One region of the Paenibacillus borealis genome, then DNA from elsewhere that is predicted to be linked to it. Evidence: riboswitches for the same ligand, from Rfam matches in the RefSeq annotation. Region 1 holds a riboswitch; the other holds the start of a gene.
What was found. A riboswitch is a leader RNA that binds a small molecule or an ion and turns the genes downstream of it on or off. The one in region 1 is predicted to bind cyclic di-AMP.
Positions count from the first base shown of each region.

Region 2: linked by a shared signal. The riboswitch ahead of PBOR_RS25685 (hypothetical protein) and the one ahead of PBOR_RS00140 (resuscitation-promoting factor) in region 1 are both predicted to bind cyclic di-AMP.

Region 1 covers NZ_CP009285.1:28,998-34,605, reverse strand. The annotation lists gene veg (biofilm formation stimulator Veg) at 1-1, opposite strand, end outside; gene yabG (sporulation peptidase YabG) at 228-1,136, opposite strand; gene rsmA (16S rRNA (adenine(1518)-N(6)/adenine(1519)-N(6))-dimethyltransferase RsmA) at 1,210-2,094, opposite strand; gene rnmV (ribonuclease M5) at 2,091-2,642, opposite strand; gene PBOR_RS00140 (resuscitation-promoting factor) at 2,802-3,962, opposite strand; cyclic di-AMP (ydaO/yuaA leader) riboswitch at 4,251-4,480, opposite strand; gene PBOR_RS00135 (TatD family hydrolase) at 4,679-5,449, opposite strand; gene PBOR_RS00130 (HD domain-containing protein) at 5,503-5,608, opposite strand, start outside.
Region 2 covers NZ_CP009285.1:6,054,372-6,059,979, forward strand. The annotation lists gene PBOR_RS25680 (hypothetical protein) at 209-610, opposite strand; cyclic di-AMP (ydaO/yuaA leader) riboswitch at 707-893, opposite strand; cyclic di-AMP (ydaO/yuaA leader) riboswitch at 1,251-1,417, shown strand; gene PBOR_RS25685 (hypothetical protein) at 1,543-2,064, shown strand; gene PBOR_RS25690 (hypothetical protein) at 2,057-2,539, shown strand; gene PBOR_RS25695 (response regulator) at 2,649-3,368, opposite strand; gene PBOR_RS25700 (sensor histidine kinase) at 3,361-5,608, opposite strand, start outside.

The sequences.
Region 1 (5,608 bases):
TTGCCTGACGACCACCTCTTTCCTTGTCCATTATACAACTTTTCACAATCATTGTCAAAGTAAATAAATAATTATAGATGATGGTAAAATAGTTGTCAACGGAATTTTTTTAGAAACAGGAAGTCCCGGCTTAAGGTCCTTGTTAGCGGTAATGCTGCCTGCAAATCGACCCAACAAAAAAGGAAGGATAAGCCCGGTCGCTTATCCTTCCTTCTCCATATCCGCCGCTACAGCACCGAAGGCGCAACCTTAAGCGTTGCAAGATTCTGCAGCCTTGGCATTCCGATACGGAAGCTCCCGCGGGTCTCAATCCCGCCCATTCCCTGATTGCCGCTGATGGTATGATTCAGCACATCACTCAAATTGACTGTATCCCGTATTGAAGTGAACGAGGCCTTAGCCGCAATATAAACGGGGTCCAAGGCATGAATGAGTATTCTGCCCGGTGAGCTGGCGAAGTTCGCTCCTGTGCCCAGCAGCGCCTCGAAGTGAGACTGGCATGCTCCTGCAACAATCGTCAGGGCATCGAAATTCCGCTCATACTCCCGGGCCACCTGGATAGCGGCGACAAAATTCTGTGAATTTTTGTAGCTGCTCAAGCTGTAGAGATCATAAGCCTGCTGTTGCTTAAGTACTCCGTCATGACCGGTGATCACTACGATATCCGGACGCACACGGGGCAGCAGCCGGTATAAGGTCTCCGCCATTTTGGATTCATGAATATGATGCCCTTCCGCCGGTATGCGCAGTTGCTCATACAGGCTCAGGCTCTTCTTCAGGTACAGCGCGTCGCCATCCAAATGCAGCACCTTACCCGGCACTTCAAAAAATCCGGCTTCCTTCGGAGTTGGGGCCCATGTGCCAGTTGCCCCCGATACACTCTCCCCGCTGCGCTGGCTCTGCTCCTGACGGTCCTTGCGCAGCCAGCTTAAGGATTCTATGGCTTTGATCTGTGCCTGCTGCCCCCGCTCGGTAATCCGTGTAGGTGGCACCTGCACCAGATCATCCAGTGGAGAATCCGCCAGCAGACGGAACTCTGTCCCCTTGATGACGGCTCTATTCTGCAATATATTCTCTACCCGGAAGGTCACATCGCCGCCATAAGATTTACGAACGACCAAGTCTCCTAAATTCATTACAACACCACCTCTACCCCATGTTATGGGCAAAGGTCACGGTTGGTTCATCACCGGGAGTGTTTTCTGCCGATTATGCTATTCCCGCAGCCAGCAGGACAGCGCTTAGCCGCGCATATTCCTCCAGGCTAAGCGTCTCCCCGCGGCGGGACGGCTCTATCCCAGCTTCAGCCAGCAGAGCCTCCAGGCGTTCACGTCCTTCCTCAGCGAAGAAGCGGGCCTTCAGGTTATTGGCAATCGTCTTGCGCCGCTGGGTGAAGGATGCCTGAACGACATCAAAGAAATGCTTCTCGTCGGCAACTTCAACCGGAGGGCGCTCTCTGACCTTCAGACGGATGACGGCTGACTCTACATTCGGCTGCGGGATGAACACCGTGCGGGGCACCATGCAGACCAGCTCAGGCTCGCTGTAATACTGGACGGCAATACTGAGGCTTCCGTACTCCTTGCCCCCGGGAGAAGCAGCCATTCGTTCGGCAACTTCCTTCTGGATCATAACGACAATATTATCAAGCGGCAGCTTCTCTTCCAGCAGCTTCATGAGGATAGGAGTCGTCACATAATAAGGCAGGTTGGCAACTACGCTGACCCGGTCCACACCGGCAAAGTCTTCGGCAAACAGCTCCTGCATATTGACCTTCAGTACATCATCATTGCGGACCTTCACATGGGGATATGGCGACAATACATCCCTTAGAATCGGAATCAGTCTGCGGTCAATCTCCACTGCAGTAACTGCCCCGGCGGTCATCGCCAGTCTTTCAGTTAATGCTCCGATACCCGGCCCAATCTCCAGTGCGCCGGCAGTGCTGTCGAGGCCAGCGGCATCGACGATTTTGTCCAGAATATTCTGGTCGATCAGAAAGTTCTGGCCCAGGCTTTTTTTGAAAGAGAATCCGTAACGCTGAATAATGGCTTTGGTTCTTGTTGGCGATGAGATATTCAGAGTGTCGCTCATGAAGTAATGCCTCCCTGATCAATTTGGGCGATCGCGCGCGCGAACTCTTCGCGCGTAATACCGAACATCGCCAGACGCTTGTACAACTGCTTGCCGTTGCAATAACCGATACCGAGCAGATTGCCAAGCTGCATTCTTCTCTCTGCTGCCTGGGCATGTACCATCATACCTGCGGCCATAAGATCATCCAGCCCAATTACCGCCGGCGCCCCTTCAAAAGAAGTGTGAACATGCTGCAGCGCATGGCGGATTGCCTCAGGCGAGGCATTCTCCACACCAATATCTCCTTTGCGGGTAGCATCCTTCTCCGGGATGAATGCATGCTTGCATCCGGGTACCTTCGAGGAGACAATCTTACGGATCCGCTCTCCGGCATGATCGGGATCGGTAAGGATGATAACCCCTCTGCGTTCCATGGCTAGTGTGATCTTGGCAATGACCTTGCGGTCCACTGCTGAACCGCCCGTTTCAATTGTATCCGCATCTACAGCCCGCTTGACGGCGACGGTGTCGCTTTTACCTTCCACTACAATTAACTCTTTAATCATAAATAATTTACTCCCTTACTCTGAAACGCAAAAAGAAGAGGATTCGCTCCCCTTCTTTTTGGCTAAAGAATGTATAAGTGATGAGCGGCAGCTCTCTAATTCCGTAAGTGCTACTCCCACTATATCTTATAAACCGTTAATTTGCAAAAGGCATACCGGTTAATTAAGCTCCGGCTTCACAGGTCCAATCACATAGATGGTCCGCGACTTACGGCCGAAATTACGGGCGTGGCTCAGTGAATCGTAATAGACATCCACCTTGTTGCCTTTGATGGCACCGCCGGTATCCTCTGCTCGGCGAAACCCTAATCCCTCAATGTACACCCACCAGCCGATAGGTATTACATTCGGATCAACAGCGATAGTGCGGCCTTCCGTTACGCGTGTGCCGGAGGCGGTACGAGTTCCAATTCCCGGTTCTTCCGAGGAATACGCCGTCATGGATACGTTTTTGATCATTTTTTTGTATTCAAAATCTACGCCTGCCTTGCTAGTGACGTTGTTGCTCTTCGCGCTGACTTTGGATGATTTGGAGGTTGTTGTTGCTTTGGGTGTAGTTGCAACAGCTACAACAGGCTTCGGAACTGCTTTGGTACCGACGGCAATAACCTTATCTTTGGTTACCGTCTGAACTTCCTTGCCGACCATATTCATGGAGACTAACTCACCATCCTGATATATCTTCTCGATATGCTGGATGATAGCGCCCGGCTTGCCTGCCTGTGCAACTCTTACGTCTCCCTTATACAGAGAGGGGTCTGCGGTTTTGATGACCTTGAAAGGCAAGTTTACTGTCCGCTGTACCGTTTGCTTAGTAATACGGACAATCTTGACTTCCATGTCAGGTGTAACTGCGGTATCAAGCGAAGGGAAAATCTTGTCATCGCCCTCCAGGCTGTAACCCAGCTTGGTAATGGCATCTCCGAGCGAATCCTCGGTGGTGTATATGGTCTTGGTTGCACCGTCTGCAGTAAGCACAAGCTTCTGCGCACGGGTGATTACGACACGGTCGCCGTCTTGTATTTCATCACTAAGGCCAATAGATAATTCATCATACGGCTGCAGCGAAATTTGTTCCTTTGCCAGCACATCACTGAGCAGCGCTTCCCGCGTCTCCAGTGTCTGTACCTGTCCGTCTATGACTAAAATAATTTCTTTATTACTCTGACCGTGTACGTACAGCAGAATTAACAGTGCGATAACAATCGATATCACACCTGCAAGTGAAAGTACGCGAGGATTCACTTGCTTCAACCGTAATGCGAAAGACCTGCTGGATGATTGCGAATCATGGGATACCTCTGGTTGGAATACGCCCACTCTCTCCATCCTCCTTACATAGCCCCGTCGTCCAAGTTATATCAAGGTGACTGCATCATTTCTGACGAAACTAGGTTTGAGATTGCAACAGGATACGCCCGCATTGCTCCAGCGTTTCCTGCTCATGGATCGCCTGCTCGGCATAGCTACTCCGGATATCTGTTATATAACAGTATGCCGGGAACATGCGCATTATTCAAAACAAAAAAAAGCCCAAAAAAGAGTTCACAGAGGACTCTTTCGTGGCTTCTCCGGTGTCGAATACGCGGGAATGTTTATGCACGAGGTTTCCTCTCTTACTTGCGCTTACGGGGTTAGCTGTCGGGTTCGGGCATAAGAGAGACGCCCTATCTTAGGTCACCCGCTCACGGCGGTTGCCCTCAAATTCACCCCAAAGACCACGTGAAGAAATCAAATAAAGTCTGCGGCAATTCTGTGTTGTACTCTATGTACGGGCATGCGGCAGGGCATTTATTGGTTCCCCCGTTCTCCATACGGAGACTCAGCGAGACGATCCATGAAATAGTGACTGTCACAGTAACAACAGCTCACTGCACTGAAAAGATGATATCCTGTTTTGATGCATGTTGTAAAGGACGATTCAACCACGTTTACGTAAAAAAATGATTAAAATATTGTAATATTCGGCCGTTTTAAGATCATAAAAGTTTAATATATCGGCTATACTTCATTTTTCACCGCTTTTTCTCCCGTTTTCAGACAATTCCAAATCGTTCCAGTGCGTTCGCATACGTAATTTCCGCCAATTCCTGTAAATCAATCCCTTTTATTGCCGCGGCTGCCTCTGCTACCAATCTTACGTGAGCCGTCTCATTTCGCTTCCCGCGGAAGGGGTGCGGAGTCAAATATGGGGAGTCGGTTTCGATCAGCAGCCGGTCCAGCGGAGTCTGGGCCAGTACCTCCTTGGGCACTCTGGCATTCTTGAACGTAATGGGTCCCCCGAAGGAAAGATGGAAGCCGAGATCCAGACATAATTTGGCGCTTTCCCAGCTGCCGGAGAAGGAATGCATTACGCCTCCGACCTCATTCGCTTTTTCCTCCCGCAGAATCCGGATTACATCCTCATGCGCATCCCGGTTATGGATACAGATTGGCATCTTCAGTTCACGGGCCAAGCCGATTTGCTTGCGGAATACCTCATGCTGCACATCCTTAGGAGAGGTGTCCCAGTAATAATCAAGTCCGATTTCGCCGATGGCCACAACCTTGGGGTGGCTGCACAACGAAGCGATCCATTCGAGGTCACCATCCTTCATAGTGACCGCATCCTGGGGATGCCAGCCAACCGCTGCATAAATATAATCATATTTCTCTGCAAGCGCCATCGTTGTGGGAATCGTCTCCCGGTTAAAACCGATATTGATCATTTTGCTGACTCCAGACTCAAGCGCTCTGGCAATAACCTCCTCCCGGTCTTCGTCGAATTGCGGAGCATCCAAATGGGTATGTGTGTCGAATAGCTGCATTATATTTCATCCTTTCCGCCTTGATTTCTATGATGAATTCCAATTTTTTTAGGTTATTTTGCAAAAATATCTGCGATGGACGGCGGCAGCTGTGGAAGGGCTTTCTGCAGCCTGTCCTGCGGGAAATACAGGTGGTATCTGCCGCGGTGAATACCGCTG
Region 2 (5,608 bases), 2.1 Mb from region 1:
CTAGTATTAGCCTTCGTATTATTGATTAGATCAGCCGTATTTATTCCTTTAAAACCCATTCTTCTTGATTTGCCTCTTCTGCTCCCCGTATATGTTTGTTTAACTTGTGATATAGCGTATCATTTCCGCCATTAGTTCAGGGTTAGAGTTTTCATGAGAGAATAAAGATTACATTAAGACATTGCTTAAGTCCGTCTACCGTGCTGAGTTATTGATCTGCAAGAAAATGGACATTACCACTATGAGAATAAATAACGTAGTTCGCTCCGAGCCCTTTATAGACAAGTCTGGGATGGACAGAGGTAGTGATGACAAAAATGGACTTTGACGTCCAAGGGCGGCACATTTGAAGATATCGGCAACAAACCGCAAGGTTACTCTCAAACAGGTATACTTTCCCAATTGAAAATGGAGGAATCCCCCAGGTTCTCTCGTCATGAGAATCTACGACAATATTTTGCTCAACCCCCAAGTTCTCCAGTCGTTTTCTCTTATCTGGATTGTTTGTTAACCCCGCGACCTTGATTCCTTTTTCCGTCAATAATTCAATAAAGTGTTCACCTGCCAAAGTCGGAGCGCACACCAGTACATACTCATCTTTATCCAGCATTTTGTCTTCTCCCTCCTGACCATGAACAACTATCAATAAATACATAGCAAAAAAACCACTAAGGATCTCCCCTGTGGCTCATAATGGTCACATTGCTTCTCCTCTCTCCAGACGCTTACGAGGTTAGCTGACGGATTCGGGCGGTGAGAGTCGCCCTACCAGTACCGGTTGCGAACAGTCGCACCCGGCCTGGATTCACCCCATAATCGCCCCCGACTCTCACATCGGTCTCCGATTGCTGGTTCCCCCGCTTTCCTTAACGGAAATTAAGCGGATCACTATTCAATTCAACCCCTTGGAAACAGGTAGAATCATACTCCTGCTCTGAGTTCTTGTAAAATGCTCCTAACCTCAAATCTCCTCAATTATCCAAATAAATCATTGCCTTTTACCGCTTTCATAAGCATTATTCTCGCTAATCCGAATTCTTTAATCTCCTTATTAAGGAACCATTAAGATATATTTCTGACCATTTAGATTGCATTAAAAGACTAAAAAAACAGCGGTTTTTCCAGATAAATAGAGATTTAGAAGAGTTTAAGCTGGATTGTTTCCACTTTCTCCCCCAATATGCCTTATTGCCATCATATAGGACGATTCTTGATCTTTTACAAACCAAAAAGCTCAGCGTATGATACCTTTTAAACGCACGCTGAATTCCCGCTTAGCGGGAAACGGGGGAACCAACAGGCTATAAGCCTATATGGGGTGAATCCGCAGAAGAGATGTAGAATCCTCTTCACAGGTAGGGCGACTCTCACCGCCCGAATCCGTCAGCTAACCTCGTAAGCACTGGAGAGAGCCTTATTTTGCCACGCTTTTGCGAAGGTTTTGTTTCGACCTGGAATCGCAAAAACCGCAGCCAGGATCTCGACGCTGGCTGCGGTTTTTTTGTTATAGGTCAGCTTATCATTAAGTAAGGAGCAGCGAAAATGAACGATAAGAGAGAATATTACTTCGGAATTCATCCTGATGTATTAGAACCGGTAAGCCTCGCGCACTCCAGTTTCGGAGCTCTATGGTACGAAGAACATGATCAGCGGTACATTGTTGGCTACGGCTTTGGTGCAAGTCAGATTGAAGTATTGACCGAGTTCAGTACATCTTCAGCACACATTACATGTACGAATCTGCAGATCATTCACCAAGTTTATCAAAGCATACGAAATAAACAGCAGGAGCAAGACTGGTCGGCGCACAGAAGATTTCCTTTATTGACATTCCTTAGAGAGCCGTGGAAAAGCATGGCCCCAGGCTGGTACATTTTGCGGTCCCACAAAGCTTTCCCCATGCACCTGTCGATTGTACAGAGAACCAAATATGCAGTTTGGCTGGAGCATACGGCCGTATGTGAGGATGAAGCTGAGCTTGCGGCCTGCATAGCTAAAGCTGAACAGATCCATCATCTGCACATCAAGTCTATGGACACACTAGGAGGCATCATCCATGAATAACAGCAGGCTGTCACGAATCGAGTTGTTTGCATTTGATACTCGTCCGTCATTCATGCACGGATCTGAGCCATCTGGATGCTGGTATGGAGTGCTGAAGCTAACCTGCGGACAGCAGATCAGTTACGGAAAATGCATTCTGTGCGCGGGTGACAATGCCGTGGATTTGGTCAAATGGGGTTCATTTCTGAAGAACATACGCAATTGCACAATTGAGGAAGCCTTTGAACTCATACGATTGCACGGGCAGGAATGGGCTCCAAACCAGCGTAATTTACTCCATGCCGCTCTCGACAACATGCTTCAAAGCGGGCAGCTCCGAATGAAAATAGCCGCCGGAGCAGGACGATATGAGCATCGGATAAACAGTTTTCTCCCCAGTAGAGAGCCTGTATTGCATTATACAAAACAGTCTAAAAGTCCTCCGGACTCATCTGTATTATTTAATGAATCTGTCTCTTATTACTCCCTAGTCTGAATAGGCTCCAGCATACGGTTAAAACCCAAACAACCATGCTCTTATACACAAAGAGCATGGTTGTTTTTACATCTGTTTTTACATCACTTTTTGGATTCAGTTTAAATAATCATGAGATAACTTTGCTGTCATCACCAACCTGAAGCATCCTGTACCCCACTCCGATATGCGTTTGGATGTATGTTGGCTGCGAGGGCATCTTTTCTATTTTCTTTCTCAGCGTTGCCATAAATACGCGTAAGGCAGGGATGTCATAGGTAGGACTGCCCCAGATTTCATGCAGGATATGATTATGCGTCAGTACTTTTCCCACATTTTTGGCCAGTAGACATAATAGCTTATATTCAATTGGAGTCAAGTGGATTTCTTCTTCGTCCAGCCATACGCAGCCTGCGGCATAATCAATTTTCAAGCTGGCATTAGTGAATACAGAAGCATCCTTCAAAAGTTTTTCACTGTCATAACGTACTCGCCGCAAGCTCACTCTGAGCCTGGCCAGCAGTTCTTCCACGCTGAAGGGTTTAGTCAGGTAATCGTCCGCGCCTGCATCCAGCGCCTCGATTTTGTCCCGGTCTTCACTGCGTGCGCTGACGATAATAATGGGCAGATTTGACCAAGTCCGAACTTTTTTGATAATATCCACTCCATCCATATCCGGAAGACCCAAATCCAGTATCATCAAATCGGGCTGTCTGGAAACCGCCTCAATGATCGAATCCTCACCGGTTTCTGCCGTATGATATTTATATCCCTGTGTCTCCAGTGTCGTGGTAATCAGCTTGCGGATAGGCTTGTCATCTTCTACAACCAGAATCAAAGGCTTATTCATGAACATTCACCTCCTCAGCCTGCAGGGTAAAGCGGAATACCGTACCTTGCGGGAAATTGTCTTTCACTTCGATGGTACCACCATGGGCATTTACGATGGATTTGCACAGGGAAAGCCCCAGGCCTAACCCGCGGCGCCCATCCCCGCGCACATTATTTGCTGTATAGAACATCTCAAACAGCTTCGTCTTTGATTCATCCGGGACACCGGGTCCGTCATCAGCAATCTCTACAATCACCCATTGTTCTTCGCATCTCGCTGAGATCGTAATATGCGACCCGATCCCGGTATATTTAATGGCGTTGTCCACAATATTGATCAGAACCTGAATAATCAGCCGGGAATCCATTTTGGCCATCATCAACTCATCATCCAGAACAGTGTTAATGAAATGCTCCTTACTATTCCGGTTAATATGAAGCAATGCTTCAGCAATGACTTCCTCCATAAGCTCCGCCTGCAGATTCAAATTCAAGGAGCCATTGTCGATCCGGGTAATGGACAGCAGGTTCTCAACCAGATTGATAAGCCACATCGAATCGTCAAATATATCCGTGTACAGCCCCTTTTTCTGTTCCTCGCTCAGTACCTTATCGTTTCCAATGAGAATACCGGCATTCCCGGAGATACTGGTAAGAGGCGTGCGCAAATCATGGGAGATAGCGCGAAGAAGGTTCGCTCTAAGCTGTTCCTGCTGGATTTGAATTGAGCTTTCTTTTTGTCTTTCATTTAATGTTTCTTTTTCCAGCGCCAACGCACTTTCTCCAAGCATAGCAATCATCAGGCTCTTCTCAAATACCTCCAGCGGATCTTCCTGATCCATGACAACGGCCGCCACGGCAAATACGGTATCCCCTCCGCGCACGGCATGATAAAGGCAGCTGGCAGCTGAGAAGGTATCCGTAGTTGCTCCTGCCCGCTTATTGTTCTTATACACCCAGTCGGCAACCGCATATTCATTGCTTCCCGTATAATTTTGCGGATCAACAGCCGATTTCTCTTTGGCAAAAATGATCGGCTTGGACAAGATACCCTGCTGTACAGGATAAAAAATAACCGTTCTGTCCAGCAGCTTCACCATCTGTATTGCTGTTTCATTGATAATTGCCGGGATATCTTTAGCCTGCTGCAATTTTCGGCTCGTTTCCAGAAGCACCTCTGTACGGTAGGCTTTCTGCGCAGATTGGCGGGCTTGCTCTTTTACCCGCATGGTTAACGTACTCGTTATAAAGGAAGCGGACAGCATAACCAGGAAAGTGACCGGATACCCCGAATCATAGGCTTGCAAAGAAAAATAAGGCTCGGTGAAGAAATAATTGAATACAAGCACGCTGAGTACCGAGGTTGCCGCACTATATAACCTTCCTTTGGTGACCATAGCATTAAGCAGAACACCCAATATATATACCGTGATGATATTCGCTTCTCTAAAGCCTAAAAAATGAAACCACAGACCGATCATAGTACAGACAGCCAAAATCCCTACCGTTTTGGCTGTATCAGCCAGCGTCAGCTGCGGGGGTCTTGCATATGGAGGAAACCTGTTGTTGGGTGAAGGCTGAGTATCAGGGATAATATAAATATCAATGCTCGGCGCGGAGACGGTCAGCCTATCCATCAGGTTTGGTTTGGTAAACCATCTTTTTCGGTTGTTATGCGAACGTCCCATGACGATCTTCGACACCCGGCTTGTATTGGCGTATTCCGCAATCTGTCCCGGGATATCCTCCCCATATACAGTGGCAATCTGTGCGCCGAGCTGTTCGGCTAGCCTAAGATTCCACATCAATTCTTCCTTGCTTTTCTGCTTCAATTGTTTACTTTCCGGCGTTTCCACATATAATGCTGTGAAATCCCCGTGGAAAGCATCAGCCATTCTTGCCGCTGTACGTATAACCTTTTTATTAGAGGCAGCAGAAGATAGACAGACTAAGATATGCTCTTTTGCATAAAACCTGTTATCCATTTCCTGTGGACTGATTTTCATTTCGATCCTCTTGAACTGATTGGCCGTGTAGCGCAGAGCAATCTCACGCAAGGCGATCAATTTTTCTTTGCTATACAAGTGGGCGTGCGCTTGCCGTTCCTGCTCTTCACGGTAGATTTCCCCCTTCGCTAGACGTTCGATCAGATCATCAGGCTCAATATCCACCAGCTCAACCTGGTCAGCACTGTCGAAAACGCTGTCTGGAATACGCTCATGCACGGAAATACCGGTTATGGAAGCAACCACATCATGC